2 regions of the Stenotrophomonas sp. 57 genome follow, and region 2 is predicted to be linked to the other one. Evidence: riboswitches for the same ligand, from Rfam matches in the RefSeq annotation. Region 2 holds a riboswitch; the other holds the start of a gene.
The links. Region 2 has a riboswitch for thiamine pyrophosphate ahead of QP512_RS00820 (TonB-dependent siderophore receptor). Riboswitches for the same ligand answer to the same signal wherever they lie in the genome.
Positions count from the first base shown of each region.

Region 1: linked by a shared signal. The riboswitch ahead of thiC (phosphomethylpyrimidine synthase ThiC) and the one ahead of QP512_RS00820 (TonB-dependent siderophore receptor) in region 2 are both predicted to bind thiamine pyrophosphate.

Region 1 is NZ_CP127407.1:3,638,404-3,654,415, forward strand. Features, by position in the region: gene QP512_RS16750 (helix-turn-helix transcriptional regulator) at 1-283, opposite strand, end outside; gene QP512_RS16755 (winged helix-turn-helix domain-containing protein) at 399-2,732, opposite strand; gene QP512_RS16760 (ion channel) at 2,992-3,663, opposite strand; gene thiC (phosphomethylpyrimidine synthase ThiC) at 3,779-5,623, opposite strand; TPP riboswitch at 5,706-5,807, opposite strand; gene QP512_RS16770 (BCCT family transporter) at 6,062-7,639, shown strand; gene ggt (gamma-glutamyltransferase) at 8,275-9,993, opposite strand; gene ilvC (ketol-acid reductoisomerase) at 10,659-11,633, shown strand; gene ilvG (acetolactate synthase 2 catalytic subunit) at 11,672-13,408, shown strand; gene QP512_RS16790 (ACT domain-containing protein) at 13,392-13,640, shown strand; gene QP512_RS16795 (threonine dehydratase) at 13,740-14,831, shown strand; gene QP512_RS16800 (2-isopropylmalate synthase) at 14,828-16,012, shown strand, end outside.
Region 2 is NZ_CP127407.1:186,274-202,285, reverse strand. Features, by position in the region: gene QP512_RS00865 (acyl-CoA dehydrogenase family protein) at 1-303, opposite strand, end outside; gene QP512_RS00860 (electron transfer flavoprotein-ubiquinone oxidoreductase) at 560-2,236, shown strand; gene QP512_RS00855 (c-type cytochrome) at 2,302-2,703, shown strand; gene QP512_RS00850 (transporter substrate-binding domain-containing protein) at 2,697-6,296, opposite strand; gene QP512_RS00845 (response regulator transcription factor) at 6,373-7,011, shown strand; gene QP512_RS00840 (hypothetical protein) at 7,387-8,157, shown strand; gene QP512_RS00835 (peptidoglycan-binding protein) at 8,269-10,251, shown strand; gene QP512_RS00830 (glycine zipper 2TM domain-containing protein) at 10,498-10,905, shown strand; gene QP512_RS00825 (phosphotransferase) at 11,034-12,158, shown strand; TPP riboswitch at 12,268-12,363, shown strand; gene QP512_RS00820 (TonB-dependent siderophore receptor) at 12,434-14,623, shown strand; gene pnuC (nicotinamide riboside transporter PnuC) at 14,632-15,204, shown strand; gene QP512_RS00810 (hypothetical protein) at 15,307-15,717, opposite strand; gene QP512_RS00805 (Dyp-type peroxidase) at 15,810-16,012, opposite strand, start outside.

The sequences.
Region 1 (16,012 bases), 990 kb from region 2:
CGACGTTCAGGTTCAGGCCCACGCAGAGTCCGTTGCGACCCGCCTGCACCAGCGGCCGCGATTCCTTCTCGAAGGCGATCCACTCCCCCTGGCGCAGCCGGAAACGCCCTTCCTTGGCCTCCACCCAGGAGCTGCCTCGCACCTGCATCCAGACGGTGAAGTGGGTCCCTGCGGTCTGCAGGCTGCCCAGCCGGGCAACGCCAAGGCAGGTCGGCGCGACGTCGTCGAGGGCCTTGTCGAGGGAGATGGTTTGGCCGCGATCGGCCAGCGAGAGTTGACGCATGGGGGCACCACGGATTTGCCTAGTACAGGCCTCCGTTTTGCCCAATCAGGCGGGACTGCGTCAGGAAAGACTGCCGAGATCGCCACGAATTCGCGGCGAGAACCACACGAAAGAATTACGAAGAGAAATTCTTCTTCAGAATCAATATCCTGGAGAAGGCCGGGAACAGTGCCGGGGCTTGCTCGGGCAACGGCATGATGCCGATGTCAGCGCCGTCGCTGACCGCCAGCGCCACATAGAGATCGCGCCCGTCGGCGCTGGCACTGAGTCCATTGCCTGCACTGAGCCGCTGCGGATCGAGGCAGCGCTCCGGCACTTCGGTGCCGCCCTCGATCAGGACCAGGGTCGTGCCGCATTGCGTGGACGTGCCGAGGTAACCAATGCCACCGTTCCCGGCAACGGTCCAGGTGCGATAGCGCCAGCGACTCGGCAGGTCTTCAGTGACCTGTCGCACACTGCCCGGCGACAGTGCAGGATCGACCGACCACAGCCCGCCCGCGGCGAGGCGTGTGAACAGGACCCGCCCGCCGGCGCGATCGAAGCGTGCCTGCGACACGCCATCGATGCTGGCCAGCCGCCGCCAGGGTTGAGAGGTGCGATCAAACAGGCTCAAGCGCGTGCGCTGGTCGGCATCGCGCTCGACCACCAGCAGCTGGTCATCGCTGGCACCGTACAGCGCCTGCAGCGGTTGTTCGGCGGGCACCGGCAGCGGCTGCAGCCGCTCGTCACGCGGCGAGATCTCGTAAACCACGGTACGTCCGTGGTCATCGCGGCCAACCACCAGCAGGTGCCGGCTGTCGGCGGCCCAGTCCGGTGCCTGCCGGCCTTCCGGCCGCAGGCCTTCGACCAGCCGCAGCGAATCCGGCCGCTGCATGTCGGCCCACCACAAGGCAAAACTGCCGGAACGATCGGAGGTGAAGACCAGCTGGCGTCCATCGGGCGCGGCCATCGGCTGACCATCACGGCCACTGGACGCAAACAGTCGTTCTGCAGGTCCTCCCTCGATGGGAACCTTGAACACGCCGAACTGCGCGCGCCGGTGGACAAACGCCAGCACATCGCCATGCCGGGATACCGCGGGCCACTGCGCATCATCCAGGCCGGCGTCGCGCAGCGTGCGGCGCTCGACATCGAGGTAATACAGGCGTACTTCGCTGTCCACGCGACGGCCGAACACGATGGTGCGTCCATCTCCCAGCCAGGCCCAGCCCCGCTGCTCCGCCGCTTCATTGGTCAGCTGCTCGGGGGTTCCGCCACCAGCGGGCATCCGCCACAGATCACCCATCTGTGGATTGCGCACGAACACCAGCCACTTGCCGTCAGGCGAGTAGCGCGGCGCATAGTCGAAATCATCGGCACCAACGCGGTAGTCCAGTTCACGCCATTGGCCACTGGCCAGGTCCAGCACGCGGATGCCGCGATGCGCGTAGCGTCCGACCATGCTGCCGAACACCAGCCCGCGGCCATCCGGGGTCCAGTCGAAACTGAGCAGCTCGGTGCCGTCGCAGCGGGTTGCCTGGCGCAGGGCACCGCCGGTGGCACTGGCGATCAGCACCTGGCAGCCGCCACCCGCGCTGAACCGCGCAAACGCGATCTCGCGCCCATCCGGCGACCAGCTCGGGAAGCGGTCGTTGGCACCGGCCGGAGGCGCCAGCAACTGGCGCGCGGGCGCATTGCCCGAGGTCTGCACCTTGATCGCGCCGCCGCCCTCCCCGTCCTCGTTGGCACCTTCGTAGGCGACCTGGGAGCCGTCGGGCGAAAGCGTTGGATACGTCTCAAAACCACTGGTCGCGGTGATCAGCCGGTAAGGCCGCTGCGGGCTGCCGATCACGCGAACGCCGTTCTCCACGGCCGCATCGACCGGTGAACTGACTTCCGGAGCCCGCCGCAGCAACAGCATCGTCAGCACGATCACCGTAACAAGCATCAACGCGCCGATTGCCAACAGCACCTGGCGCCGGACCTGTCGCCACGTCCGGCGAAGCCCCGGCACCGGCGCCGGCAACGCAGCATTGACCTGCGCCCTGCCGCCGGCGTCTGCGGGCGACAGCGGAAGATCGGACAGCTCACCGCTGTCCACCGCAGCCTCGGGCGCATCCAGCGCCTGTACCGGCACCAGCAGCCGATAACCGCTCTTGGCGATGGTCTCGATGTAGGCCTGGCCGTTGTCGTCGTCGTTGGCGAACGCCTTGCGCAGCTGCGTGACGGCCTGGGTCAGCACGTCGTTGGTCGGCAGCGTGTCAGGCCACACTTCGGCAAAGAGCTCTTCGCGGGTGACCACGCGGCCCGGCTGTCGCAGCAGAACGCGCAGCACACCCAGCGCTTTCGGCGTAAGCCGGCGCGGACGACGCGCACCTGCAACTTCGACCTCTCGCGAGGACAAAGTGACGACGCATTCGCCAACCTGGATACGGTCAGCGTCGGGCGGCTGGATTTCGCTGCTGTTCATTTTCCGATATACAGTAGGGACGGGCCTGGGCAGGTTTGACCAGCAATACCGCCCCCCTGCGGGGACAACAAAAAGCCAGATTCCGCACAAAGCATCGGCGCATACCGCAAAAACAATAACGCCCGCGGATATTAGCCTAAGCCGGTTACCCCGCCTATGACGGGGTCGACACTCAGGCTCTCTCTCGCCGACGCATTCACATAATCTGCATCACTATTCGCGCCCCTTTGGGCGCGAAATTTTTATCTGGCGTTCATTTTCACATTCGCCGAAGCATGGTCAAACCGACCAGTCGCGACACGACAAGGCCGATGTACATGACGCCTGCGAACTGCTCCAGCATGACCAGAGCACGTGCCTGCGGATGGAGAGGCACCACGTCGCTCAACCCTACCCCGGACAGCAAGCTGAAGCTCAGATAAAGCAGCTCCATCCAGCTGCGCTGATCACCGCCGCTGGCGCCGTGGAAACTGCCGGGATACCACTGCTGGCACACCGCGAACGCGAAAGCGAACGCCCAGGCCAGCAGGGTGAAGGTTGCCCCGGCGGCAAACAGTTCGTCGCGGGTGACTTTATGGTCCTGCAGCATGTAGGCGATCAACGCGCCCGCCGTATAGAAGTACAGCAGGCTCTCCAGCAGCTGGGCGGTGGTCAGCAGCCCGCTGCGGTCCAGCAGCGCACCGGCCAGTGAGAACACCACCGAGGGAATGGCCAGCAGCAGTGCCAGCCAAGTGCCCAGCGGGCTGCGCTGGACCACCCACAGCGCCAGGCCCAGTACCGCCATGCCGAACATGCCCAGCGCTGCACGGCCAGCGGCAGTGTCGTCGAGCGCCGGGTACAACAGCACCGCCAGCAGTTGCGCACCCAGCAGCCAGGCCGAGGGATGGCGGCGTGCGATCGCCAGCCAACGGGTGGTCAGAGCAATGGGCATGGTGTCCTTTCCACGGGGCGATGGCCGGAGCATAGCGGGTAGCGCCGGGCCACGCCCGGCGGCTTTCCGGGACCGATGCGCCCACCGGGCGGTGCCCGGCGCTACCTGCGCGGCATCACCCCTGGTGGTAGACCTCTGCACCTGCGGCGCGGAATTCGGCGGACTTCTCCTTCATGCCGGCCTCGGCGTAGTCACGCACATCCTGGGTGATCTTCATCGAGCAGAAGTGCGGGCCGCACATCGAGCAGAAGTGGGCCAGCTTGTGCGCATCCTTCGGCAGTGTCTCGTCGTGGAATTCCTTGGCCTTCTCCGGATCCAGCCCAAGATGGAACTGGTCCTCCCAGCGGAACTCGAAGCGCGCCTTGCTCAGTGCGTTGTCGCGCACCTGCGCGCCCGGGTGTCCTTTGGCCAGGTCCGCCGCGTGCGCGGCAATGCGGTAGGCCATGATGCCATCGCGCACATCCTGGCGATTGGGCAGGCCGAGGTGCTCCTTCGGCGTCACGTAGCAGAGCATGGCCGTGCCAAACCAACCGATCATCGCCGCACCGATCGCGCTGGTGATGTGGTCGTAGCCCGGCGCGATGTCGGTGGTCAGTGGCCCCAGCGTGTAGAACGGCGCTTCGCCACACTCGCGCAGCTGCTTGTCCATGTTCTCCTTGATCAGCTGCATCGGCACGTGGCCAGGGCCTTCGATCATGGTCTGCACATCATGCGTCCAGGCAATCTTCGTCAGCTCACCCAGCGTTTCCAGCTCACCGAACTGCGCGGCGTCGTTGGCATCGGCAATGCAGCCCGGACGCAGGCCATCTCCCAGCGAGAAGGTCACGTCGTAGGCCTTCATGATTTCGCAGATCTCTTCAAAATGCGTGTAGAGGAAGTTCTCCTTGTGGTGCGCCAGGCACCACTTGGCCATGATCGAACCGCCACGGCTGACGATGCCCGTGACCCGCTTGGCGGTGAGTGGCACGTAACGCAGCAGCACGCCGGCATGGATGGTGAAGTAGTCCACGCCCTGCTCGGCCTGTTCGATCAGCGTGTCGCGGAAGATCTCCCAGGTCAGCGCTTCGGCGCGGCCATCGACCTTCTCCAGCGCCTGGTAGATCGGCACCGTACCGATCGCCACCGGCGAGTTGCGGATGATCCACTCGCGCGTTTCGTGGATGTGCTTGCCGGTGGACAGGTCCATCACCGTGTCACCACCCCAGCGGATCGCCCACACCAGCTTTTCCACTTCCTCGGCAATGCCCGAGGACACCGCACTGTTGCCGATGTTGGCGTTGATCTTGGTGAGGAAGTTGCGGCCGATGATCATCGGCTCGCTTTCCGGATGGTTGATGTTGTTCGGCAGCACCGCACGGCCGCGGGCGATCTCGTCCCGCACGAACTCGGGCGTGATGATCTTCTGGATCGACGCGCCGAACGCTTCACCCGGATGCTGCTGCAGCAGGCCCGCATCGCGGATCGCGTCCAGCCGCTGGTTCTCGCGGATGGCGACGAATTCCATTTCCGGGGTGATGATGCCGCGCCGCGCATAGTGCATCTGGGTGACGTTGGCGCCGGCACGCGCACGTCGCGGCAGGGTACGCGCGGGGAAGCGCACGGCATCGAGCTTCGGGTCGTGTTCGCGATCGCGCCCGAACGAAGAGCTGAGGCCATCGAGCTGTTCGGTGTCCCCGCGTTCCTCGATCCACGCACGGCGCACTGCCGGCAGGCCCGCGGAAAGATCGATGCGGGCCTGCGGATCGGTGTACGGGCCCGAGGTGTCGTAGACGGTGACCGGTGCATTCTCTTCGCCGCCGAACAGCGTGGGCGTGCGGGTCAGCGCGATCTCGCGCATCGGCACCTGCAGGTCCGGGCGCGAGCCGGGCACATGGATCTTGCGCGAACCGGGAATGGGCCGGGTCACGGATTCGGAGAGTTGCTGGGCCTGTTGCTGCAGGGCGGAGAGCTGAGCGTTCATCGGGCATCGTCCAGGAGGGTCAGGGACGAAGCGGCGGCGCACGGCACCCGCGCACGGACGGTCCTTGGGCGGAGTCCGGGCACGGCTGCATTGCAAAGCTTCCCTACGCCGGTATGAGCCGGATCAGGTTCCAAGGGACTGTCTCAACCGTGGCCGGATGGCCGCGGTACCCCCGCTTCTTGCTGCGCATTAGAGCATAGACCGCCCGCCTACGGGGTCGGATCCGCTTTCCTGCAGAAAGCGGATCTGACCCCAAACCGCATTCGTTAACGGAACCATGACGTCGCGTTCAGTAAGGTGCACGTCCGTAGCGCTGCCGCGACCGATGCTTCCTTCGCCGCCGACGCGGCCCCTGCCCGGTTCGCGCTGCATGCCGCCGGCCCCTCGCTGCAAGCTCTGCTCGCTCCCCTCAATCCCCTTGATCGGAGAAGCTCCTTCATGGTGTTTCGCGTTTCCATCGCACTGGTTCTGCTGCTGGTGCTGCTGGCCGGCATCGCGCCCGGCCCCTTCAATACCGTGGTGCAGTCCATGCTGGCGGAGGTCATCCGCAGTGTCGGCTGGCTGTACCTGCTGGTGGTGTTCCTGGCCCTGGTGTTCCTGATGTACTTGGCCTTCGGCCGCTTCGGCAACCTGCGCATCGGTGGCGAAGATGCCGAGCCCGAATTCTCGCGTGCCAGCTGGATGTCGATGCTGTTTGCCGCCGGCATGGGCATCGGTCTGGTGTTCTGGGGCGCGGCCGAGCCGATCTCGCATTTCAGCAAGCCACCGGAAGGACTGGCACCGCAAAGCATGGACGCCGCGCGCGCCTCGATGCGCTACGCGTTCTTCCACTGGGGCCTGCACCCATGGGCGATCTATGCGCTGATCGGCCTGGCGATGGCCTGGTTCCAGTTCAACCGCAATGGCCGCGGCCTGGTCAGTGACATGCTGCAGCCGATCATCGGCCGCCACCATCGCGGCTGGATCGGGCGCGTGGTCAATATTGCCGCGGTGGTTGCCACCGCGATCGGTGTCGCCACCACGCTCGGCTTCGGCACCATCCAGATTGCCGCCGGTATCGAACGCGTCTTCAGCGTGCAGGCCACCGTCGCAGTGCAGATGATCATCATTGCCGTTGCCTTCGTGCTGTACATGGCCTCCACCGCCAGTGGCGTGGAACGCGGAGTGAAATGGCTGTCCAATTTCAACCTGGCATTGGCCGCGCTGCTTGCGGCGACCCTGCTGGTGCTGGGGCCGACCGGATTCATCTTCGATACGTTCACTACCACGCTGGGTTCCTACCTCAACCAGCTGGTGACGATGAGCCTGCGCATGTCACCGTTCTCCGGCAGCACGTGGGTGGCGGACTGGACGATCTTCTACTGGGCCTGGTGGATCTCGTGGGCACCGTTCGTGGGATCGTTCATCGCGCGCATCTCGCGTGGCCGCAGCGTGCGCGAGTTCGTGATCGGCGTAGTGCTCGCCCCGACGCTGCTGGGCTTCCTCTGGTTCGCGGTGTTCGGCGGCACCGCGCTGTGGGCACAGATCTTCGGCCACGCCGACCTGGTGCAGGCGCTGGGCAATGGCTATGAGACGGTGCTGTTCACCCTGTTCGACAGCATGCCGCTGCCGCTGTTGCTGTCGTGCATCGCGCTGGTACTGCTGATGATCTTCTTCGTGACCTCGGCCGATTCAGCGGTACTGGTGCTGGCCAGCATGTCCACCGACGAGGCCGGCGATCCACCGTTGAAGCGCAAGCTGGCCTGGGGTATCGCGGTGGCCCTGATCGCAGCCGCCCTGCTGCTGGCGGGTGGACTGGATGCGCTGCAGGGGATGATCACGATCGCGGCATTGCCGTTCGCGTTGCTGATGGTGCTGGTGATGGTGTCGCTGCACCGGGTGCTGGACCAGGAATACACGCGCGAGCGGCGGCAGGCGCAGCGCCAGCGGCACATGATCGATGCGTGGATCGCGCGCGAGATGGCGGCGCAGGAAGAGACCCAGGCGGAGGCGGCGCGCGCGCAGGATCGGGATTGAGGGTGTTTTGCAGCCTGCGGCTGCACCGCTTTTTCAGGCAAGTGCAAGTTCAAAAGCCAGAGCGGCTCTGGGTTACTACTTGGCTTGGCGGGGAGGGGCAGATGGCGGGACACGCCGCAAGTACGTCCCTGTAGGCTCGGCCACGGCATCCATGCCGTGGACGGTCCCGCCATCTGCCCCTCCCCGCCTCCGACAGTTTTCCGGTGACGGTTGGTTCGCCACGCCATGCGTGGATGTGGCGTATCGGAAAACAAGAGGGGGGTCGGATCCGTTTTCCTTCGGAAAACGGATCCGACCCCAACTCACAGCGCGCGGCTGTTGCCGTTGCCTTTGCTCTTGATCTTCTTCTTTCTGTTCCTGCGGTGGCGGCCGCATGAAATTGTCAGGGGCCGGGCGGGTGGGCTGGGCGGGGGTGTCAGCCGCATGGGCCCGAGGCATGCCTCGGGCGGGTTGGGCAGGACGCCCAACCCCGGTCTTGCCGTGTGCGCAGGACAGCGCACACGAGCAAGCGGCTGCCAAGCCTCCATGGACGGATTCACGGCGTCCCCCGCCCAGCCTACCCGCCCGGCCCAATCACGCGATCCAGCTTCTACGCCCCCCACCGCAGAGGGGGCTCAGCCCGATGGCCGGGAAACTCAGTACCCCGCCGCCTGCCCATCCTTGCGACTCTCCGACGCGCCGTAATACACGCCCGTCTCCGGATCACGCATGATCGCCTGGTACCCACCATACGGGCCATCGGCGAACACGATGCGATGCCCCTTGCGCATCAGCGCACGCACCGTCTCATACGGGAAGCCGGTTTCCAGATTCACTTCGCCACCGTCGGTCATTGCCGTCGCCTGCCCGGTCGGCTCGGTGGAACCTTCATGCTGGATGCGCGGTGCGTCGCCGGCCTCCTGCAGGTTCATCCCGAAGTCCACCAGGTTCATCACGATCTGCGCATGGCCCTGCGGCTGCATCGCCCCCCCCATCACGCCGAAGCTGGCGTACGGCTTGCCGCCCTTGGTGATGAACGCCGGGATGATGGTCTGGAACGGGCGCTTGCCCGGTGCGTAGCCGTTGGGATGGTTCTTCTGCAGCACGAACATCTCGCCGCGGTCCTGCAGGATGAAACCCAGTCCCGGCGGTGCCATGCCACTGCCCATGCCACGGTAGTTGGACTGGATCAGCGAGACCATCATGCCGTCGGCATCGGCCACGGTCATGTAGATCGTGTCGCCCTCCTCCAGCTGCTTCGGCGTACCCGGCTGTACTTCCTTCAACGCCTTGTCCATCGAGATCAGCGCGCGGCGCTGCGCGGCGTATTCCTTGGAAATCAGTTTCTGCACCGGTGCCGGCTGGAACGCCATGTCAGCATAGAAACGCGCACGGTCGGCGAAGGCCAGCTTCTTCGCTTCGACGAACAGGTGCACATGTTCGGGTGAGCCGAATGGAATCTTCGAGAAGTCGTACCCTTCCAGTACGTTGAGGATCTGCAGCGCGGCGATGCCCTGGCTGTTCGGCGGCAGTTCCCACACATCGTAGCCACGGTAGTTGCTGCTGACCGGTTCGACCCACTCGCCGAGGTGGTCGGCCATGTCCTGGTAGCTCAGGTAGCCGCCGTTGGCCTTGAAGTAATCGCCGATGGTGTGGGCGATCTCGCCCTTGTAGAACGCATCGCGGCCGCCATCTGCAATCTTCTGCAGGGTGCTGGCCAGGTTCGGGTTCTTCCACATCTCGCCCTTGCGCGGGGCGTGGCCGTTGATCGTGAACTGCTCCTTGAAGCCCGGGTACTGCGAGAGCTTCGGCACCGAGCGGTCCCAGTAGTAAGCAATCACCTCGGCGACCGGGTGGCCTTCACGGGCATAGCGGATGGCGGGCGCCAGGTTGTCGGCCATCGGCTTGCGGCCGAAACGCTCGTGCAGCGCGAACCAGCCATCGACCGCGCCCGGCACCGACACCGGCAGCGGACCGGTGGCCGGGATGTCCTTCAGGCCGCGGCGCTGGAACTCGGCCAGGGTGAGCGACTTCGGCGAGCGGCCCGAGCCGTTGTAGCCGTAGAGCTTCTGTGTCTTCGGATCCCAGACGATGGCGAACAGGTCGCCGCCGATGCCGTTGCCGGTCGGTTCCATCAGGCCGAGCGCGGCGTTGGCGGCAATCGCCGCGTCCACTGCCGAACCGCCGCCTTTCATCACATCGAGCGCGATCTGGGTGGCCAGCGGCTGCGAGGTCGCGGCCATCGCGTGCGGGGCGATCACCTCCGAACGGGTGGCGAAGGTGTGGCCGGTGATGCGGTCGGCGGCGAAGGACAGTGCAGGCACGGCAGCGAGCACGGCGGCAGCGAGCAGGGAACGGGCAAGGCGTCGGGACACGGTCGGGTTCCGATGGAAGGGTGGTTCCCCGATCTTCGCCGCTGCGGACTTCACGCGGTATCGGGCAGAGGTCATGGGCCATGCCCGGCGAGCGAACCGGTAGAGATACCCTCATTCCCGCGCAAAAAACGCGCTGAAAAGAGTGAATTCGGGTTCACCGAAACACTTTCAGCAGCAACCATCCTTGTGCCACAAGCGATTGCGCTGGATGCAGCGGAAACCGATAAAAAATCTGTCGCCAGGGTTGACACCGCCGAAATGGCTGTGTTTCTCTCGATCACATGTTGCATCACAACACGCCACCGCGAACCCACATCGAAGCCGCCGACACCGGCGCCGCCTCGCTGCGTTCGATTCTTGTGCTCGTACTTATTACCCAGCCAACAGGTGCGGGACGAGCCAGCGTGTAAGCAACAAATACACCGGAACTCATCAAAACCCGCACCCGCCCCGGTGCGGGTTTTTTCATTTCAGGACCTGGTTTCAGACGCAACCACCATGCACACCGCCACCTTCAAAACCCGGACCCACACCACCACGGCACCCCGTGGCGGGTGTCCGTGTGCGATGCATGGCGCCTCCCCCACCGCTTTCCCCTGACCGGCCGGCACGTCACCTCGACGACCGGCCGTTCTTTTTTCTTCCCACCGCAAGGAACCTCCCCCATGAGCACCAACGACCTGCCCCAGACCAAGATCGCCGTCATCGGCTACGGCAGCCAGGGCCGCGCCCACGCACTGAACCTGCGCGAATCCGGTTTCGACGTGGTGGTAGGCCTGCGCCCGGGCGGCCCCACCGAGGTCAAGGCGCAGGCCGATGGCTTCACCGTCAAGGCCCCTGCCGATGCAGTGAAGGATGCCGACCTGGTCGCCGTGCTGACCCCGGACATGGTGCAGAAGAAGCTGTACGACGACGTGCTGGCGCCGAACATGAAGCAGGGTGCGGTGCTGTTGTTCGCGCACGGCCTGAACGTTCATTTCGACATGATCAAGCCGCGCGACGACCTCGACGTGGTGCTGGTTGCACCGAAGGGCCCTGGCGCGCTGGTGCGCCGCGAGTATGAAATCGGCCGCGGCGTGCCGTGCATCTGGGCGGTCTACCAGGACAAGAGCGGCAAGGCCGCTGACTACGCCCTGGCCTATGCCGGTGGCCTCGGCGGTGCCCGCGCCAACCTGATCCAGACCACCTTCAAGGAAGAGACCGAGACCGATCTGTTCGGCGAGCAGGCCGTGCTGTGCGGCGGTGCCTCGGCGCTGGTGCAGGCCGGTTTCGAGACCCTGGTCGAAGCCGGTTACCAGCCAGAGATCGCCTACTACGAAGTGCTGCACGAACTGAAGCTGATCGTGGACCTGTTCTACGAAGGCGGCATCTCGCGCATGCTGGAATTCGTCTCCGAGACCGCCCAGTACGGCGACTACGTCAGCGGCCCGCGCGTGATCGACGCCAGCACCAAGGAGCGCATGAAGGAAGTCCTGAAGGACATCCAGGACGGCACCTTCACCAAGAACTGGGTGGCCGAGTACGAAGCGGGCCTGCCGAACTACAAGAAGTACAAGCAGGCCGACCTGGAGCACCCGATCGAGAAGGTGGGCAAGGAGCTGCGCGCCAAGATGGTCTGGTTGCAAGGACAGGCTGCGTAACCACGCAGCCTCCCCCACCCGCTTTGCAAGGTTCCCCCATGAACTCTCCCACACACCGCAGCGCGCCGCCGAACGGCGCGCGCTGGCTGACCCAGGCGCTGGAGGCCGAGGGCGTCCGTACGCTGTTCGGCTATCCCGGCGGCACCATCATGCCGTTCTACGACGCGCTGGTGGATTCGTCGCTGAAGCACATCCTGGTGCGCCACGAGCAGGGTGCCGCGCTGGCGGCCAATGGCTTCGCCCGTGCCAGCGGCCAGGTTGGCGTCTGCGTGGCCACCTCCGGCCCCGGCGCGTCGAACCTGGTCACCGGCATCGCCGATGCCATGCTGGATTCGGTGCCGATGGTCTGCATCACCGGCCAGGTCGGCACGCCACTGCTGGGTACCGACGCCTTCCAGGAACTGGATGTGTTCGGCCTGACCCTGCCCATCGTCAAGCACAGCTGGCTGGTGCGCAGCGTCGATGACCTGCCGCGCGTAGTGGCCGACGCCTTCCGCATTGCCCGTGAGGGCCGCCCCGGCCCGGTGCTGATCGACCTGCCCAAGGACGTGCAGCTGGCCGATGCCAGCCACCTGCCGGTGCACGTGCCGTCCAGCGTGGAGCCGCCGGCGGCCGCCGCCGATGCGGCCATCGCCGAGGCCATCGCCGCACTGGCGGCAGCCGAGAAGCCGGTGATCTACGCTGGCGGTGGCATTGCCCTGGGCGAGGCCGTGCAGGACCTGCGCGACTTCGCCGAGGCCAGCGCCATCCCCACCGTGATGACCCTGCGTGGCCTGGGCGCGCTGCCCCCGCAGCACCCGCAGTCGCTGGGCATGCTGGGCATGCACGGCACCCGCGCGGCCAACATGGCGGTGCAGGAAAGCGACCTGCTGCTGGTGCTGGGTGCGCGCTTTGATGACCGTGCCACCGGCAAGCTGGCCGAGTTCGCGCCGTTCGCCCGCGTGGTCCACATCGACGCCGACGCCTACGAGATCTCCAAGCTGCGCAGCGCCGATGTCGCGGTGCCGGGCAATGTCAGCCATGCCATCCGCGCCCTGCGTGCGGCCTTCCCCTCCCCCCAGGCCCAGCAGGACGCATGGCGCAAGCGCTGTGCCCAGCACCGCGACCGCTTCGCCGCCCGCTACGACGCACCCGGCCAGCACATCTACGCCCCGGCGCTGCTGAAGCGCCTGAGCGAAGTGGCGCCGGCCGACACGGTCATCGCCTGCGATGTCGGCCAGCACCAGATGTGGGTGGCCCAGCATTGCCGCTTCAACCACCCGCGCAACCACCTGACCAGTGGCGCGCTGGGCACCATGGGCTTCGGCCTGCCGGCGGCGATGGGCGCGCAGTTCGCCTGCCCCGACCGCACCGTGGTGCTGGTGTCCGGTGATGGCAGCTTCATGATGAACGTGCAGGAGTTGGCCACCATCGCGCGTTGCCGGCTGCCGGTGAAGATCGTGCTGCTGGACAACAGTTCGCTGGGCATGGTGCGGCAGTGGCAGGAGCTGTTCTTCGCTGAGCGCTACAGCGAGATCGACCTGTCCGACAACCCGGACTTCGTGGCCCTGGCCAAGGTGTTCGGCATTGCCGCCACCCGCATCGACAACCGCGATGACGTCGAAGGTGGCCTGGCCGCACTGCTGGCCGAGCCGGGCCCGGCCCTGCTGCACGTGGCCATCGATGCACGCGCCAACGTGTGGCCGCTGGTGCCGCCCAACACCGCCAACAGCACCATGCTGGAAAGCAACCCCGCCCACGCCCGCCAGGAGACCCCCAATGCAATACCGGCTTGACCTGGTGCTGCACCCGGCCGAAGGCGCGCTGCTGCGCGTGATCGGCATGGCCGAACGCCGCGGCTTCGCCCCGCGCGCGATCAGCGGCGCGCCGGTGGCCGCCGATGACGGACGCTGGCACCTGCAGCTGGTGGTCGATGGCCAGCGGCCGCCGGACACCCTGTGCCGGCAGATGGAAAAGATCTACGACTGCGTGTCGGTACAGCTGACGCCCGTGGAAGGAGCTGCATGATGAACACCCGTACCGTAGCGACCACGGTGCCGGCACGGAGGCGTCTTCTTCGTCGCCCGTGCCCGCACCCGGCGCAGTCCGGCAACCCGCGGGTGGCCCATGCCGGCCGCTGATGCCAGCAAGGAAAGCGATGTCGGCGACGTAAGCGTTGCCGACGTACTGGCCGCGCAGGCCCGCCTGCGCCGCTTCCTGCCGCCTACCCCGCTGCACCATGCCGAACGCTTCGGCACCTGGCTGAAGCTGGAAAACCTGCAGCGCACCGGTTCCTACAAGGTGCGCGGCGCGCTGAACGCCCTGCTGGCCGGCCGCGAACGTGGCGACACCCGCCCGGTGATCTGCGCTTCGGCCGGCAACCACGCACAGGGCGTGGCCTGGGCCGCCTACCGCCTGGACGTGCCGGCCATCACCGTGATGCCGCATGGCGCGCCTGCGACCAAGATCGCCGGTGTCGCCCACTGGGGCGCCACCGTTCGCCAGCACGGCAACAGCTACGACGAGGCCTTCGCCTTCGCCGTCGAACTGGCGCAGCGCCATGGCTACCGCTTCCTGTCCGCCTTCGACGATGCCGACGTGATCGCCGGCCAGGGCACGGTCGGCATCGAACTGGCACCGCATGCACCGGACGTGGTGATCGTGCCGATCGGTGGCGGCGGCCTGGCCTCCGGCGTGGCGCTGGCACTGAAATCGCAGGGCGTGCGCGTGATCGGCGCGCAGGTCGAGGGCGTGGATTCAATGGCCCGCGCGATCAGCGGTGACGTGCGCGAGATCGCACCGGTGCCGTCGCTGGCCGACGGTGTGCGGGTGAAGATTCCCGGCTTCCTGACCCGCCGCCTGTGCACCTCGCTGCTGGACGACGTGGTGATCGTGCGCGAAGCCGAACTGCGCGAGACGCTGGTGCGGCTGGCGCTGGAAGAACACATCATCGCCGAAGGCGCCGGTGCGCTGGCACTGGCCGCCGGGCGCCGCGTGGCCGGCCGCCGCAAATGCGCAGTGGTCTCCGGCGGCAACATCGATGCCGGTGTCCTGGCCGGCCTGCTCACCGATATCCGCCCGCGGCCGCCGCGCAAACCGCGCCGGCGCCGCAGTGAAACCCCACGCTCGCCCAGCAAGGCCAGCGCCCCCGCCTCCCCCACCTCTTCCCCTTCCCACCTGCAAGCCGCAACGCCCGCTGTCGAGGAGATTTCCCTGTGACCACCATCGAACGAATTACCACCCCGCGCATCCGCATCTTCGACACCACCCTGCGTGACGGCGAGCAGTCCCCCGGCTGCAGCATGAGCCCGCCGCAGAAGCTGGTGATGGCGCGTGCGCTGGACGAACTGGGCGTGGACATCATCGAGACCGGCTTCCCGGCCAGCTCGCAGTCCGACCGCGAAGCGATGGCCCTGATCGGCCGTGAGCTGCGCCGCCCGAGCCTGACCCTGGCGGTGCTGTCGCGCTGCCTGCAGGCCGACATCGAAACCTCGGCACGTGCCCTGGAAGCCGCGGCCAACCCGCGCCTGCACCTGTTCCTGTCCACCAGCCCGCTGCACCGCGAGCACAAGCTGCGCATGACCCGCGAGCAGGTGCTGGAGTCGGTACGCAAGCACGTCACCCTGGCCCGCACCTATGTGGACGACGTGGAGTTCTCGGCCGAGGATGCGACCCGCACCGAGCTGGACTACCTGATCGAAGTGGCCCGCGTGGCGATCGCCGCCGGCGCGACCACCGTCAACCTGCCCGACACCGTCGGCTTCACCACGCCGGAAGAAATCCGCGCGATGTTCCAGCAGGTCATCGCCGGCGTGGCCGACGTGCCGAACGCGGCCAACGTGATCTTCAGCGCGCACTGCCACAACGACCTGGGCCTGGCCGTGGCCAACTCGCTGGCCGCCGTCGAAGGTGGCGCACGCCAGGTCGAGTGCACCATCAACGGCATCGGCGAGCGCGCCGGCAACTGCTCGCTGGAAGAGATCGCCATGGTGCTGAAGGTGCGCCAGGCCTTCTACGACCAGGACACCGCGATCAATACCCCGCGCATCGTCGGCACCTCGCAGCTGCTGCAGCGCCTGGTCGGCATGCCGGTGCAGCGCAACAAGGCCATCGTCGGCGCCAATGCCTTCGCCCACGAATCGGGCATCCACCAGCACGGGATGCTGCGCCACCGCGGCACCTACGAAATCATGCGCCCGGAGGACGTGGGCTGGGAAGATTCGCAGATGGTGCTGGGCCGCCACAGTGGCCGCGCCGCGGTCGAATCGCGCCTGCGTGCACTGGGCTTCTGGCTGGAAGAAGACGAGCTGAAGCTGGTCTTCGAACAGTTCAAGGCGATGTGCGAGCAGCAGCGCGTGGTCACCGACGCCGACCTGCAGACCTTGATGCAGGGTGGCGCC
Region 2 (16,012 bases):
GCTCTGCACCGACACGAAGCTGCGCAGGCCTGAATCGCCGCGCTCCAGCTCCTGGCAGATCAGGCCGTAGCTGACCGCACCGAGGCCACCGCCGCCGTACTCGGTCGGAAGGGTTGCACCGAGCAGGCCCAGCGAAGCGATTTCCGGCACCAGTTCGTCGGGGAAACGGGCCTGGTCAAAGGCATCGCCGATGATCGGCAGCACGCGTTCGTTGGTGAAGCGGGCGACGCTCTCCTGTACGGCGCGCTCTTCCTCATTGAGCAGGGAACGGACATCGAACAGATCGTACGGATGCAAAGCCATGGCACTCACACGCAGTCAGGACCCGGCCATTGTCGGTCATCCGGGCAGCACGTGCCGACCAGGATCGGCACCACCAGAGATGCACCGCTACGCTGCACCGCAGCAATCATGGCGTGAACATCGCCGATCTAGCTCGATCACGCGCGGCCCGGTACCCTGACACATTCAAACAACCGTTTCGCCCGTGGCCGCACGCGCGATTCCCAGGCACCGCCGGTGGCCCCGATGCCGGCCCTACCCACGAGTCATGCAATCGATGAGCGCTGAAGCCAACGCCCTGCCCCCGCGTGAAGTAATGGAATTCGACGTGGTGATCGTCGGCGCCGGCCCCGCCGGCCTGGCCACCGCGATCCGCCTGCGCCAGCGCGCGATCGAAGCCGGCCGCGAACTGTCGGTGTGCGTGCTGGAGAAGGGTTCCGAGCCGGGCGCGCACGTGCTGTCCGGTGCGGTGATGGACCCGCGCGCGCTGACCGAACTGTTCCCGGACTGGGCCGAGCGCGGCGCACCGCTGAAGCAGAAGGTCACCCGCGACGAATTCCTGTTCCTCAGCGAGACCGGTTCGCGCAGCACCCCCAACGCGCTGCTGCCGGAGTGCTTCCACAACGAAGGCAACTACATCATCAGCCTGGGTGAAGTGACCCGCTGGCTGGCGCAGCAGGCCGAGGCACTGGAAGTGGCGATCTTCCCGGGCTTCGCCGCCGCCGAAGTGCTGTATGGCGGCAACGGTGAAGTGATCGGCGTGGCCACCGGCGACATGGGCATCGAGAAGGACGGCAGCATCGGCCCGGCGTTCGAGCGCGGCATGGCCCTGCAGGCGAAGTACACGATCTTCGCCGAGGGCGCGCGCGGCCACCTGGGCCGCCAGCTGATCGCCCGCTACACGCTGGACGAGGGCAAGGACCCGCAGGCCTACGGCATCGGCATCAAGGAACTGTGGCAGATCGACCCGGCCAAGCATGAGCCGGGCCTGGTGGTGCATGCCGCCGGCTGGCCGCTGGACAGCGATACCTACGGCGGTGCGTTCCTGTACCACGCCGACGGCGGCAAGGTCGCCATCGGCTACGTGGTCGGCCTGGACTACAAGAATCCGTGGCTGAGCCCGTTCGAGGAATTCCAGCGCTTCAAGACCCACCCGGACATCCGCAAGCACCTGGAAGGCGGCACCCGCATCGGCTACGGCGCACGCGCGATCACCGCCGGTGGCCTGCTGTCGCTGCCGAAGACGGTGTTCCCGGGTGGCGCACTGGTCGGCTGCGAGGCCGGCTACCTCAACGCCAGCCGCATCAAGGGCAGCCACGCGGCGATCAAGACCGGCATGCTGTGCGCCGACGCCGCGTTCGATGCGCTGGCTGCTGACCGCCAGCACGATGAACTGAGCGCCTATCCGAAGGCGTTCGAAGCCAGCTGGCTGTTCACCGAACTGCAGCAGGCCAAGAACTTCAAGCAGTGGTTCAAGAAGGGCCAGACCGTGGCCACGCTGATGACCGGCGTGGAGCAGTGGCTGCTGCCCAAGCTGGGCGTGCGCAACCCGCCGTGGACCCTGCATCGCACCCAGCCGGACTACGCCTGCCTGGAACCGGCGTCCAAGCACACCCGCATCGCCTACCCCAAGCCCGATGGCGTGCTGACCTTCGATCGTCTCAGCTCGGTGTTCCTGAGCAGCACCAACCACGACGAGAACCAGCCCAGCCACCTGACGCTGAAGGATCCGAGCATTCCGGTGAAGGTGAACCTGGCCGAGTACGCCGGCCCGGAAGCGCGCTACTGCCCGGCCGGCGTGTACGAGTTCGTTGGCGAAGCCGACAACGCGCGGCTGCAGATCAACGCGCAGAACTGCGTGCACTGCAAGACCTGCGACATCAAGGACCCGACCCAGAACATCGTCTGGGTGACCCCGCAGGGTGGCGGCGGCCCGAACTACTCGGGCATGTGATCGCCACGGGCTGCGACCGCGCGTCGCAGCCCGCCGGTTGCCGCGCAGCGCTATCCTGCCCGCCCATGCGTGCTTCCCGCCTGCTCATCGCCGTTGCCGTGGCGCTGGTCGCCACGGCCTGCCAGCGCCCGCCTGCAGCACCCGCCACGCCGGAACAGGCGCGCCAGCGGGCCATGCAGCGTGCGTTCGAGCTGTGTGCCGGCTGCCACACCGTGCAGCCCGGTGGCATCCACCGCTTCGGGCCCAACCTGCACGGCGTGATCGGCCGTCGTGCCGGCAGCCTGCCCGATTACGGCTATTCCGACGGCATGCGCCGCGCCGACATCACCTGGACCGCGCAGACGCTGGATACCTTCCTGCAGTCGCCTACCCACCTGGTGCCGGGCACGCGCATGTACAACGCCTTCCCCAGCGCCGAACGCCGCGCCTTGGTGATCGCCTACCTGCAGCAGCAGTCGGCTCAGTGAGCCAGGCGCTGCAGCTGCTGCTGCAGGCGCGCCACGAACGCTGCCACCGCCGCGAACAACGGCACCAGGTCGGTCTCGGCGGCGTCCTGCAGGCGCTCGACCAGTGCATTGGCCTGCCCGGCCAGGGCCGTGGCCCCTACCGCGCCCAGTCCACCGGCCTGACGATGCAGGTGCAGCGCGGCTGCGGCGCGGTCGCCGGCCTGCAGCGCGCGTTGCACGGCGGCCAGGTCACCTTCACTGGCCTGCAGCAGGCTGTCACGCAGCTGCTCGGCCACGGCACGCGAGCCGAAGCGCTGCTGCAGCGCCGCCAGATCGGGCACGGCATCGGCATCGTCGGCCACGCTGTCCGGCAGTGGCGCCTCGAACGCCTGTCCCTGCGCCTGCGGCAACCAGCGCAGCAGTGCCGCGCGCAGCGTGGCCAGTGACAGCGGCTTGGCCAGCACTTCGTCCATCCCCGCTTCGCGGCAACGACGCGCATCGTCATCCAGCACGCTGGCGGTCAGCGCCAGCACGGTCAGCCGCGGCTGGCCGGTGCGCCCCTCGCGCTCGCGCAGCAGGCGGGCGAAGGCGAAGCCATCGAGCACCGGCATGCGGCAATCGGTAATGACCAGATCGAAGTGCTCCGATGCCAGCCGATCCAGCCCCTGCTGGCCATCGCCGACCAGCACATGCGGCACTCCCAGCTGCTGCAGGCGCCAGGCCATCATCGCCTGGTTGGTCGGATGGTCCTCGATCACCAGCACGCGCGCCTGGCGCAGCGACGCAGGCAGCAGGGCGGCCTGCTCCTGTTCGGCGGCCAGCGCTTCCACGTCACCGCTGCCGGCTTCCACCAGCGACAGCCTCGCCTCGGCGCGGGTGCCCTCGCCCAGCGTGCTGTGCAATACCAGTTCGCCATCCATCATCTGTACCAGGCGCTGGCTGATGCTCAGGCCCAGGCCGGTACCACCGTGGTCGCGCTGGATGTAGACACCGGCCTGGGTGAACGGCGCGAACAGGTGCTGCAGCTGTTCCGGCGCGATACCGATGCCGGTGTCGGTGACGCTCAGGCACAGGGGCTGCGCACCGTCCTCGCCGGTCGGCCCCGTCACCTCCAGCTGCAGGCGTACTTCACCCTGCGCGGTGAACTTGATGGCGTTGCTGAGCAGGTTGAAGACGATCTGGCGCAGGCGTACGCCGTCCACTTCGTGCGCAGGCGCCAGCGCCGGGTCGATCTGCACATGCAGGTCCAGGCCACGTGCGCTGGCCTGCGCCGACAGCAAGCGGCACACGCTTTCCAGCAGGGGCCGCAGCGGCTGGGGTACTGGCTCCAGGCGCATTGCGCCGGCCTCCAGCCGCGAGTAATCGAGGATGTCATCGAGGATCTGCCGCAACATCTGCGCCGAGTCCTCGATCACCCGCAGGATGCGCTGCTGCTCGGCATCCAGCGGCGAATGCGCCAGCACTTCCAGCATGCCCAGCACGCCGCTCATCGGCGTGCGGATCTCATGGCTCATGGTGGCCAGGAAGTGCGATTTCGCCTCTGCAGCCTGTTCGGCCTCGGCCTTTGCCAGGGTCAGGGCATCGGCCTGCGCGCGGGCCTCGCTCGCATCCACCCAGTAGCCACTCCAGGTCACCACCCCGGCCTCGGCAGCATAGGGCTGCGCCTGGGTACGCACCCAGCGCGGGCCTGCGCCGTCGCCACGCAGGCGGAATTCCAGCACGAGCGGTGCGAACTGGTGCGCAGCCTGTTCGACGGCCTGCAGGATCCGCGCGCGATCGTCCTCTTCAACGCGGTCCAGCAGCATCCTGGCGTCCTGCTCGGCCTGCTGCCGGGTGATCCCGAACAGGGCCTGCAGGTCACCGGCAATGAACGGGAAGCTGAGCGTTCCATCCACGTCGCGACGGGCCTGGTAGACCACGGCAGGCAGGTTGTCGGTCACTTCGGCCAGGCGCTGCTCCAGCTGGCGTCGCCCGGCCACCTCACGGCGCAGGCGCCAGTAGCCGATGGCATGCACCAGCAGCGCGGTCAGCAGCACAAGCAGCAGCGGCACACCCCAGCGCAGCGCTCGGCTCCAGTCGACACCATTGTGGTACTCCACCGCCAGCCAGTCGCTGCGCAGCGCCTCGCGCGTGCGCGGGGTCATCTGCAGCAGCAGCCGGTCGAAGGTGGTGGCCAGCGCGGCATGGCGGCGTTCGACCGCCAGCACCAGCTGGTCGTTGAAGCCCGCCGGCGCCGCCACCTGCAGGCGGCCGGGAAAACGGTCGCGCAGCAGATGATCGACCACGGCCAGATTGCCCACGTACGCGTCGGCCTCGCCATCGATCAGGCGTTGCAGCGCCTGCTCGGCGCTGCGCGCGGCAATGATCCTGGCCTGCGGTGCCTGCTGCAGCACATAGCCACGCACGCGCTCGGGATCGGAAAGCAGCACGCGCTTGCCCTGCAGGTCCGACAGGCCCAGCAGCGCCGGGGCATCCTGGCGGCTGACGATCACGTTGGGCACGCTGATGAAGGGCTGGCTGAACACCCACTCCGGGCCCAGGTAGGCCGAATCCGCCGGAATGCCCATCACCGCCTGCAGATCACCGCGGCGCGCCTTCTCGCGCACATCGAACCAGTCATGGCTGTTCTGCGGGTGCAGGTTGGCACCGGCCTGCATCAACCGCTGCAGGTACTCGCTGGCCAGGCCACTGGGCTTGCCTTCTTCGTCGGCGAACGACAGCGGCGCCGCATTCGGTGCGAAACCGATCGTCAGCGGCTGCTCCAGCACCCGCTGCTCGGCCTGGCTCAGGGCCAGCTGTGCCGAGGCCGACCACTGCGGCGGCGGCAGCCAGCGCCGCGCCAAGGCATCGCGCTCGGCCTGGCTGGTCGCGGCCAGGGCCACGTCCAGCGCTTCGGCCAGCGGCTGCTTGCCATTGGGCACGCCGAAATGGAGGCGCTCGGGCGGCAGATCGCTGGGTCTCAACAGCACCACGCCCTGCAGGCGTTCGCGCGCAATCAGTTCGTTGGCGACATAGGCGTTGCCGATATAGACGTCAGCTTTGTCGTCTCTGACCATCTGCAGGGCCGCAAGCGAGCTGTTTGCGACAAGCTGTCGGGCGCGCGGGAAACGCGCGCGCACCTGCGGGCCCGTGAGGAAATCCTGCTCGATCACCACCCGCAGGCCGTCCAGATCGGGGTTGTCGGAGGCACGCAGGTCATCCGGGCGGCCCACCAGGGCCAGTGGCGACTCGCCATAGGCAGCGGTGTAGACCATGCAGCCGGTGCGGTCGGCACTCAGAGCGACGTTCATCACTACGTCGATCTCGCCATGACATGCCGCATCCAGCACGGAAGTCCAATCAGGGTAGCGGCGGGCCTCAACCTTCACACCCAGCCGGCGAGCAAGAAGCGACAGGTAATCCGGGCCCAGCCCCACCTGCTGGCCATCACGCAGGGACTCAAACGGCGGCCAGCCACTGTCATACTGGCCCACGACGATGCTCGGATGGGCGGCGAGGTACTCGCGTTGCCGGGGGCTGAGTGACAGCGGCCCAGGAACGGCCTGCGCCAGGGCTGCCGGCAGCACCAGTGAGGCCAGCAGCAGGACCAGCCCGCGAACAGCCCAGCTACGCATCGGCGTCGATCTCCTAGAATCCTTGCCAAGGTCCGCGGTGGTCGCGGTCCGGCCTGCCCGGTGGCCATACTAGAGCATGAGCTTGCGCATCATCATCGCAGACGACCACCCGGTGGTCCGTATTGGTACCCGCGCCGTCATCGAGTCGAGCGGGGTCGGTCGCGTGGTGGGCGAGGCCGACAGCGCACAGGCGCTGATGGCCCTGCTCGGCAGCCAACCCTGCGACCTGCTGGTGACCGACTACTCCATGCCAGGCAGCCCTCAGGCCGACGGCTTCGCCATGATCGGCATGATCCGTCGCCGCTACCCCGACCTGCCGGTGCTGATGCTCAGCGTCTCCAACAACCTGGCGATCCTGCGCATGGTGCTCGACAGCGGTGTGCTCGGCCTGGTCGACAAGAGCTCGTCGATGGACGAACTGCCGCAGGCCATCCAGGCGGTCTACCGGGGCCAGCCCTACATCAGCCGCAGCCTGCGTGAGCGGGTGGAGGCCGCCGGCAGCTGGCGCATGCGCGAGGGCGACGGCAAGCCGTTGTCGCCGCGCGAGGTGGAGGTGCTGCGGCTGCTCGGCACCGGCATGACGGTGAAGGAGATCTCGCTGCAGCTGCACAAGAGCGTCAGCACCATCAGCCGGCAGAAGGGCGACGCCATGCTGAAGCTGGGCCTGAAGGGCGATGCCGAGCTGTTTGACTACCTGCGCGATGGCAATATCTGAGAACTGGTTCACATAATTTGACCGGTCTCAGACGCCTGCTTTGACCGGCCACGGTTCTGTGCAAAGATGGTGGGGCATGGGTTCTCAATGCGAGGTCGAAGGAATCGACCGGCTCATGTCCTCGCTCCCGTCCGTGGTGGATGGGGTGCGGCTTCCTGCCGGCCGTCTGGCCCGGCAACGCTGACCATGGAGAGGCGCATGCATCATCCCCCCGAGCTACGTTGGACCCTGCCGTTGCGGCCCCTGCGCGCATTCGCGGCGTGCCTGCTCGTCTCTCTTTCCGCTGCGGCCTGCAGCGCCGCCGATCCGGCCCCCTCGTCCTCCCAGCCTGCGCCTGCGCAGGCTGCCAAAGCGCCCCGACAGGATGTTGCCCCGATGCAGAACCCCTCTCCCGATGCCGCCGTCACCCCGCCCGACGCGCCGACCGTGATGTACTTCACCTACCAGGTGGACGGTGATGGCGCGACCTCCTACGAGGTCCAGAACGGCAGCGTGGCGACCTTCTGGTTCGGCCATACCTTCACCCTCGATGGCACCACGTACTACACCGGTTTCTCGTGGGATACCCGCGAGCATTACGGCACGCCGGGCGAACAGCAGCCGGCCGGCCCGGATGACCGCGCCAACCTCGCCGAGGCCACCTTCGTACTGGCCGGCAGCGACGCCAGGAAACCGTGGAAGTTCCGCGGCCAGGAATGGACCATCGGCGCCCTCGGTGCCTACGACAAAGCCGACGACGTCGATACCCGGCGCACGCCGCTTGAACATCGCACCGCCGATGGCCGCCTGCTGCTGGCCGTCCCTACCATCAGCTTCGACCGTGGCATCAGCAGCAGCGGCTACGCGCTGCTGCTGTTCAACCCCAAGCGCAGCGAAGACGACGTGGACAGCAAGGTCTGGCGCTATGTCGGCTCGGTGCGCACCGGCGAAGACAACAGCGCCGCCTGCGATGGAGGCAACGTGATGCCCTGCACCGACAGCGATGGCGAGCTGGCCTTCGTCGCCGATGGCAACGGCCTGCCGCGGCTGACCGTCACCTTCAAGGGAACCACCATCGACGCACCCGGCAAGACCCGTGCGCTGGGTACCGGTGACGCCGTGCACTACACCTTCAACAGCGCGACCCAGCAGTACGTCGCGCCCTGATTGCCACCCGCACACGCGGGTTACCTGTTGACCGACATGTTCTTGACTCATGGATGAGTCCGGTTGGCGAATCGCGGCATCGGCCGCTCCATCAACCCCGAGGAAGACGTCATGGCACAGCATGACTACAGCAGAAAGGAAGTCCTGGACATCGTCGAGCAGGTCGCCCGGCACAAGGGCATTCCCGTCGATGATTTCATGCGCTTCGCGCACATCGAGACCGGCGGCACTTTCAATGAGCGCGCCCACAACATCTCGTCCGGCGCCAAGGGCCTGTTCCAGTTCGTGCCCGGTTCCGCGCGCCAGTATCACCTGACCGGCCACGAGTTCGACCCGACCCGCAATACCGAAGCGGCCGCGCAGATGTACCAGGACAACCTGGACTCGATGGCACGCCGCAACGAGCGCACCGGCAACCCGTACCTGTCCGGCGGGGCGGCGCCGACCGGTCTGGACCTGTACCTGGCCCACCAGCAGGGCAGCGCCGGCTATGGCTCGGTGCAGACCGCGATCGCCACTGGCACCTTTGGCGTGGTGCGCAACGGCCATGGCGAAGAGATCAACATGCGCCGCAACGTGCTCAACCAGATCGGTTCCGATGCCAGGGCGCTGACCGGCCACACCCTGGCCGAGATGCGCGGCATGAATGATGGCGACCTGGCGCGCACCTTCTCCAGCTACTACATCCACAAGTACGCGGCGATCAGCATTCCGGAGAAGAACATCGCGCCACAGACGGTGACGTCGGGCCAGGCCCAGACTCCGGCAGCGGCCAGCGCCGCCGTGGCGGCCGGTGCTGCCACGCTGGCGGCGACCGCAACCGCTGCAGCCGCGCCGAAGCCGGGCATCGAACTGCAGGCGGCCTACGAGGCCGGCGTGAAGTATGACCACGTCAAGTACGCCATCAATATTCCGGGCCACGCGCTGTACGTACCGGGCAAGACCGGCAAGAACGTGGAGCAGGGCTACATCGACTGTTCCGGTTGGGTCGGCACCCTGCAGAACCGCACCATGGACGAGATCAACCAGAAGGCCGGGCATGCAGTGTTCAGCAAGGCCGACCGCATCGACCTGGGCAACCTGGGTTCCGGTGGCATCGTACGCAAGGCGTTCGACCAGTCCGGCGTGCTGCTTGACCGCGACGCGATCCTGAAGCCCGATGCGCTGAAGGAAGGCATGATCATCGGCCTGGATACGGCCAGGACCCGCCACGAGCACTGGAACGGCATCGACCACATCGTGATGGTGGTGCGCGACCCCAACACCGACAAGCTGCTGATCAGCCAGTCCACCGGCAGCAAGGGCGTGCACACGATGCCGGTGGAGGACTACCTCAAGCAGGTGAAGGAGCACCCGAACTGGAAGCTGTACGCCTCCGATCCGCTGTCCAAGGCGCGCGACCTGCTGGAAAACCGCACCCAGTCGCACGAGCAGACCCAGGGCACGCCTGCGGCCGAGCACAAGGCCGCTGCCACGCCGCACGCCGAACCGTACAAGCAGGGCGCGCACAGCGAGGGCGTGCGCACGGTCCAGGAGCAGCTGGGCCACCTCGGCTACGTCGGTGCCGACGGCAAGCCGCTGGTCGAGGATGGCCGCTTCGGCCGCAACACCGACGCGGCGGTGCGCCAGCTGCAGAAGGACAACGGGCTGGTCGCCGACGGCATCGTCGGCGCGAAGACCCTGGAGGCGATCCGCGAAGCCCGCGAGCGCCCACTGCTGAACGACGAACGGCACCCGCGCAATCCGATGTACCTGCAGGCCACCGAAGGGCTGGAGCGGCTGCCGGCCGGTACCTTCAGGGATCGCCACGCGCTGGAAAGCGCCGCAGCGGCCCTGACCAAGGAGGCGCATGCCGCCGGCCTGCAGCGCATCGACTCGGTGGTGCCCAGCCCGAACGGCGAGCGCCTGTTCGCCGTGCAGGGCACGATAGGCGATCCCGCAGCCAGCCGCGTGGCGGTGGAAACGCGCGCCGCCAGCGAGCAGAGCCTGGCCGTCAGCAGTGGCGCGGTGCAGGGCGCCCCGAACGTGCTGCACCAGCCGCAGGATGCCCAGCAGGAGCAGGCCCGGCAGGCGCAGAAGGCCATGGGGGTCTGACCTCGCCAATGCCTTGGGAGACAAGGGAGGGCCACGTCCGCGTGGCCTTTTCCCTATCTGCCAGCTGAGCGGCCGCGCCCGCTTTCAGCCTCGCTTCATGCCGCCTGCCGCTAGATGAATGCGCAAGCCGCCCGGTGGGCAAGGCAATGTTCCGGCAATGTTGGAACGTCAGCGTGGTCTCCACGGCAGCCGGGGCGCCCGCGCCCTCCCTGCCCAGCGTGGCATGCACCTCACAGGAGAACGAACATGCTCAGTACTTCCACACTCAGCTTCCGTGGTCTGGCGATGGCCCTGGCACTGGTGGCCGGTGTTGCCGTGGTCAGCGATGCCAGCGCGATGTCGAGGAAGGACAAGCGCACCCTGGTCGGCGCCGTCGTCGGCGGCGTGGCCGGCAACCTGCTCTCCAACGGCGACCCTGCAGCCACCGTCGGTGGTGCCGTGGCCGGTGGTGCGATCGGCAACCTGACCACCTCCGACCGCCGCGACCGTCGTTATTACGACAACCGCTACTACGACAACCGTTACGATCGCCGCTACGATCGCCGCTACTACCGCAGCGGCTATTACGACCGTGGTGACAACCGTCGCTGGCAGCGCGAGCGCTACTACGACAACCGCTACTACAACGACCGCGGCCGCCATCGCGGCTGGTAAGCGGCGCGGCGCCTTCGCCGATGCGGATGCACGGACGGGCGGGTCGATGGCCCGCCCGTTTGCGTTGGCCGCGGCCATGGCGTTGAATGCGCAGCCTTGGATGTGACTTTTCCCACTCGGGCTGCGGCATGACGTCTTCCTCTCACCGCGTGCAGGGCCTCAACAATGACGAGGTCGCTGCCGACTGGCCACCCATCAGCGCCGCGGACATCGCGTGGCTGAGCGCGCGATACCCGCAGCTGGGCGAGCACAGCCAACCCCGCTGGCACAGCCCGCGGCCGCTGTCGGCCGCCGCCATCGTCGACGGCGTGGACGGCGCGGTGTTCGTCAAGCGCCATCACCACAGTGTGCGCAGCGCGGCCTGCCTGGAAGAAGAGCATCGCTTCATCGCCCGTCTCGCCGCAGCGGGCGTGCCGGTGGTGCAGGTGCTGGCGGCGGTTGATGGCCACACTGCGGTCGAACACGGCGAATGGACGTTTGAACTGCACGATGTCGGCGTGGGCGACGACCTGTACCGCGACGCGGTGTCGTGGTCGTTGCTGACCGATGTCGCGCAGGCCCGCGAAGCCGGGCGCATGCTAGCGCGGCTGCACCGTGCCTCCGCCAGCTACCACGCGCCACAGCGCAGTACCCACCTGCTGGTCGCGCGCGATGATCTGATCCGTGCCGACGATCCGATCGAAGCAATCAAGGCCGACCTGCCCGCACGGCCGGGGCTGGCCCGTTACCTCGCACGCATCCCCTGGGAAGCGCAGCTGCAGCGCGACGTGCTGCCATGGCACGCCGGCCTGGCCGCGCGCCTGCGCGACGAACCCCAGTTGTGGGCGCACAACGACTGGCATGTGTCCAACCTGCTGTGGCGCGACGGGCAGGTCAGTACCGTGCTGGATTTCGGCCTGGCCTCGCCCACCAGCGCGCTGTTCGACCTCGCCACCGCGATCGAGCGCAACGCGGTGGCGTGGCTGGAACTGGAGCGCGGCAGGGATGCAGTGCGCATCGACATCGCGCTGGCGTTGCTTGATGGCTACCGCGAAGTGCTGCCGCTGTCGGGTACGCGCGTGCATCTGCTGGCCGACCTGCTGCCGATGGTCCATTTCGACTTCGCACTGTCCGAAGTGGAGTACTTCGAAGGCATCACTGGCTCCACCGCGAATGCGGACGTGGCCTGGCAGCCGTTCATGCTGGGGCATCCCGCATGGTTCCACAGCGCGCCGGGGCAGGCCCTGCTGCAGGCCCTGCACGCTGCAGCGTGACCCGGTTGACGCACCGTCGGGGTCAGAGCCCTTTCCTTCGGAAAGGGCTCTGACCCCGCAGCCTGAAGGGCACCGGCTCGCAAATCCGTACCATTTGTAGTGAAATGGTCACCTGAAGCGGGGGTGCCTGGATCTGCCAGGCTGAGAGAGTCCCTTGGAACCTGATCCGGTTTGCACCGGCGTAGGGAGCTTTGAGCCGCAGCCACACCCCCGTCATGGGCCGGTGCACCTGCGCGCCGTCGCTTCGTCTCCCTTGTTGTCCGAAGACGAACCGAATGAACCGCTGCCTGCGCCCCACCCTGCTCTCCCTCGCCCTCTGCGCCGCGCTGCCGCTGCACGCCAGCGAGGCCGAGGCGTCCCCCGATGCGGCTGCCACCGGCGCCGAACGCTCGCCGACCGAGCTGGCAGCAGTGCGCGTGCAGGCCGGCAAACCGAAGGCCGACACCTCGCGCGTGAACGCCTTCGGTGGCGGCAGCTGGAAGGACACGCCGGCGTCGGTGAACGTGCTCGAGCGCGATTACCTCGACCGTCGCCAGGTACGTTCGCTGTCCGAACTGGCCAGCAACGATGCCTCGCTGGGTGATGCGTATGCGCCGGTGGGCTACTACCAGAACATCGCCATCCGCGGCTTCGCACTGGACCCCGCCACCGGCTACCGCTTCAACGGGCTGTCCATCGCCGGCGAACAGCGCCTGGCGCTGGAGAACGTGCAGTCGGTGGAAATCCTCAAGGGTGAAGCCGGCCTGGCCGCAGGCGTGATGGCGCCTGGCGGCATCATCAACTACATCGGCAAGCGCCCGGCCGAAGTGCGCACCGCCACGCTCGGCACCGATTCGGAAGGCTCGCGCTATGTCGCCGTCGATGTCGGCCACTGGATCACCCCGCGCTTCGGCCTGCGCCTGAACGCCGCGTGGGATTCCAGCAACGCCTATGTCGAGCACGCCGATGGCCGCCGCAACGTCTACTCGCTGGCGGCCGACTGGCTGATCGGCGAGCACGGCAAGCTGGAAGTGGATGCCAACTACCAGACCAGCTCGCAGCGCTCGGTGTCGGGCTACCAGCTGCTGGGCGCGCGCGAACTGCCGCGTGGCGTCGACCGCGAGCACCTGCTGGGCTACCAGCCGTGGCAGCGCCCGGTGGATATCGCCAGCACCAACATCACCGCCCTGCACACCTACGATTTCAGCGACGCCTGGCAGTCGCGTGTCTCGGTCGGCCACAGCCGCTCGGTGATCGATGACAACGTCGCGTTCGCCTACGGCTGCTACTACGCCACGCAATGCGCCGATGGCAGCGTGCCGGGCAACTACTTCGCGCCCAACGGCGACTACGACATCTACGACTACCGCAGCCCGGATGACACCCGCCGCAACCAGCAGGCGCGCGCCGAACTGCGCGGCCGCTTCGAGACCGGCAGCGTCGGCCATCAGCTGACCATCGGTGCCGACTACTTCCGCCGCACCGTGGACAAGCGCCCCAGCGTCAACGAGTACGTCGGCACCAGCAACATCCACGAAGCACCGGTGCCGGTGTTCGAACCGTCGCCGAAGATGCCCGGCCCGTCCGCACGGCGTCTGGACAGCCGCCAGACCGCGTTCTTCGCGCTGGACCGGATGAGCTTCGGCGATGACTGGCAGTGGCTGGCCGGTGGCCGCTTCGTGCGCCTCGACGAGCGCGCCTACGACAAGCGTGGCGTCCCGCAGCGGCACAGCCGCCTTTCGCGCTTCCTGCCGCAGACTGCGGTGGTGTGGAAGGCCACCGACCAGCTCAATGCCTACGCCAGCTACGTGCGCGGCATTTCGCTGGGCCAGGAAGCACCGTTCTGGACCAGCAATGCCGACACCTTCCTGCCGTCGGTGCAGTCGCGGCAGCTGGAAGTGGGCGTGAAGTACGTGCCGGTCGAAGCGCTGACCCTGGGCGCGGCGGTGTTCCGCATTTCGCAGCCGTACCAGTACGCAAAGCCGGACAACAGCGACGTCGGCTACACCTTCGTCGAAGAAGGCACGCAGACCCACACCGGCCTGGAGCTGACCGCCAACGGCCAGCTGACGGACGCATTGCAGATCGTGGCCAGTGCCAGCGTGCTGCAGGCGCGCGCTCGCGATACCGGCACGCCCACCTATGAAGGCCATCAGCTGGTGAACGTGCCGAAGGTGCGGGCCAGTGTGCACGTGGCCTATGCGCTGCCGTTCGTGCAGGGCCTGGACGTGACCGGTGGCTGGCGCTATGCCGGTGCCAACGTGGCCCGCGCCGACGGCGGCGTGCGTGCACCGGACTACTCGGTGTTCGACGCCGGCCTGCGTTTCCAGCATCGCCTGCACGAGCGTGCGGTGACCTGGAACCTGTCGGTGGACAACGTGTTCAACCGCTTCTACTGGCGCGATACCGGCAGCAGCGGCGGTGACTACTACCTGTTCCCCGGCGCACCGCGACAGGCGCGCCTGTCGGTGACGTTCGCGCTGTGAGCGGCGTGATGCTCGAGTGGACCGCCGCGCTGTTCAGTGTGCTCGGCGTCTGGCTGATGGCCAGGCGCCGGCTGTCGGCATGGCCGGTGGGCCTGCTGTCGGTCACGCTGTACGGGTTGGTATTCGCCGAGGCCAAGCTGTACTCGGACACCCTGCTGCAGGTCGCCTTCGGTGGGTTCCTGGTCTACGGCTGGCTCAACTGGCGCCAGCACGCCGCCGATGAAGGCAGCATCCGCATCGTGCCGTTGGCACGCGGCACGCTGCTGCGCGACCTGGCCATCGGCCTGTGCGGTGGCGTGGCGCTGGGAGCCGGCATGCACACCTTCACCGACGCCGCGCTGCCGTGGCTGGACGCGATGCTGACCGCACTGAGCCTGGTTGGCCAGTGGTGGCAGGCGCGCCGCCACGTGGCCTGCTGGTGGGTGTGGATCGGGGTGGACGTGGTCTACGTGGGCGCGTATCTGTTCAAGTCGCTGCATGTGACCGCCGCGCTGTACGTGTTCTTCCTCGGGCTGGCCGTGTTCGGCCTGCGCGCATGGAGCGCGGCCGCACGCGAACCGCAGGTGGCGCCGGTGCGTTGATGCGGATGGCCGGGCTGGGCGCCGGCAGTCGCCAACCTGGGTTGGCGCGCGCCTGCTGACCAAGGTCGGCATCTACCAGGCATATCCACGCATGGCGTGGATCTACTGGGTTAGCACAAGGCCCAACCGCAGCGGCTGGCGCATGTCCGCCGGCGGTGCGGCCTGCAACGGCGCCGCCTGCAGGGTCGCGCGCAGGTCCGCATCCACCTGGCGGTCACCCAGGCTGTCGAACTCCAGCTTCGAAATGCGACCGTCCGCCGCAATCCACAGGCTCACCGGTAGCGGCGCAGGTGTATCCGGGTGTGCCCGCAGCCACTCCACCACGCGCTGCGCCTGCGGGTCCTGCTCCTGCTGCAGGCGCTGCTGCAGCTGGCCCCCTACCGCAGCGGCATAGGCCATCCAGTGCGCAGGCGCTTCCTGTGCGGACACCGAGGCACTCCCCAGTGCCAATGCGCCGAACAACGCGGCCAACGGCCGCCACCAGCGCCGCACGTTGGTCCCGTTCCCAGTCATGGCCGTCGCCTGCCTCCTGCACTCCCATCCAGCGCGCCATGGTCGGCGCCATAGATGACAGGCAGATGGCGGGCCGTGATGGCCCGGCGCGATCAATCGCCGAGGTCGGCCAGCACTTTGCGCGAGGGCGCGAAGAAGGTCACGCCGGTGGTGGCGGTGGAGAAATCGAGGATGCGGTCGTGCAGCGGCGCGGGATTGCCGATGAACATGCGCTCGAGCATCTTCTCGATCACCCACAGCCGGCGCGTGTAGCCGATGAAGTAGGTGCCGTACTCGCCGCGGCCCGGGTTGGCGA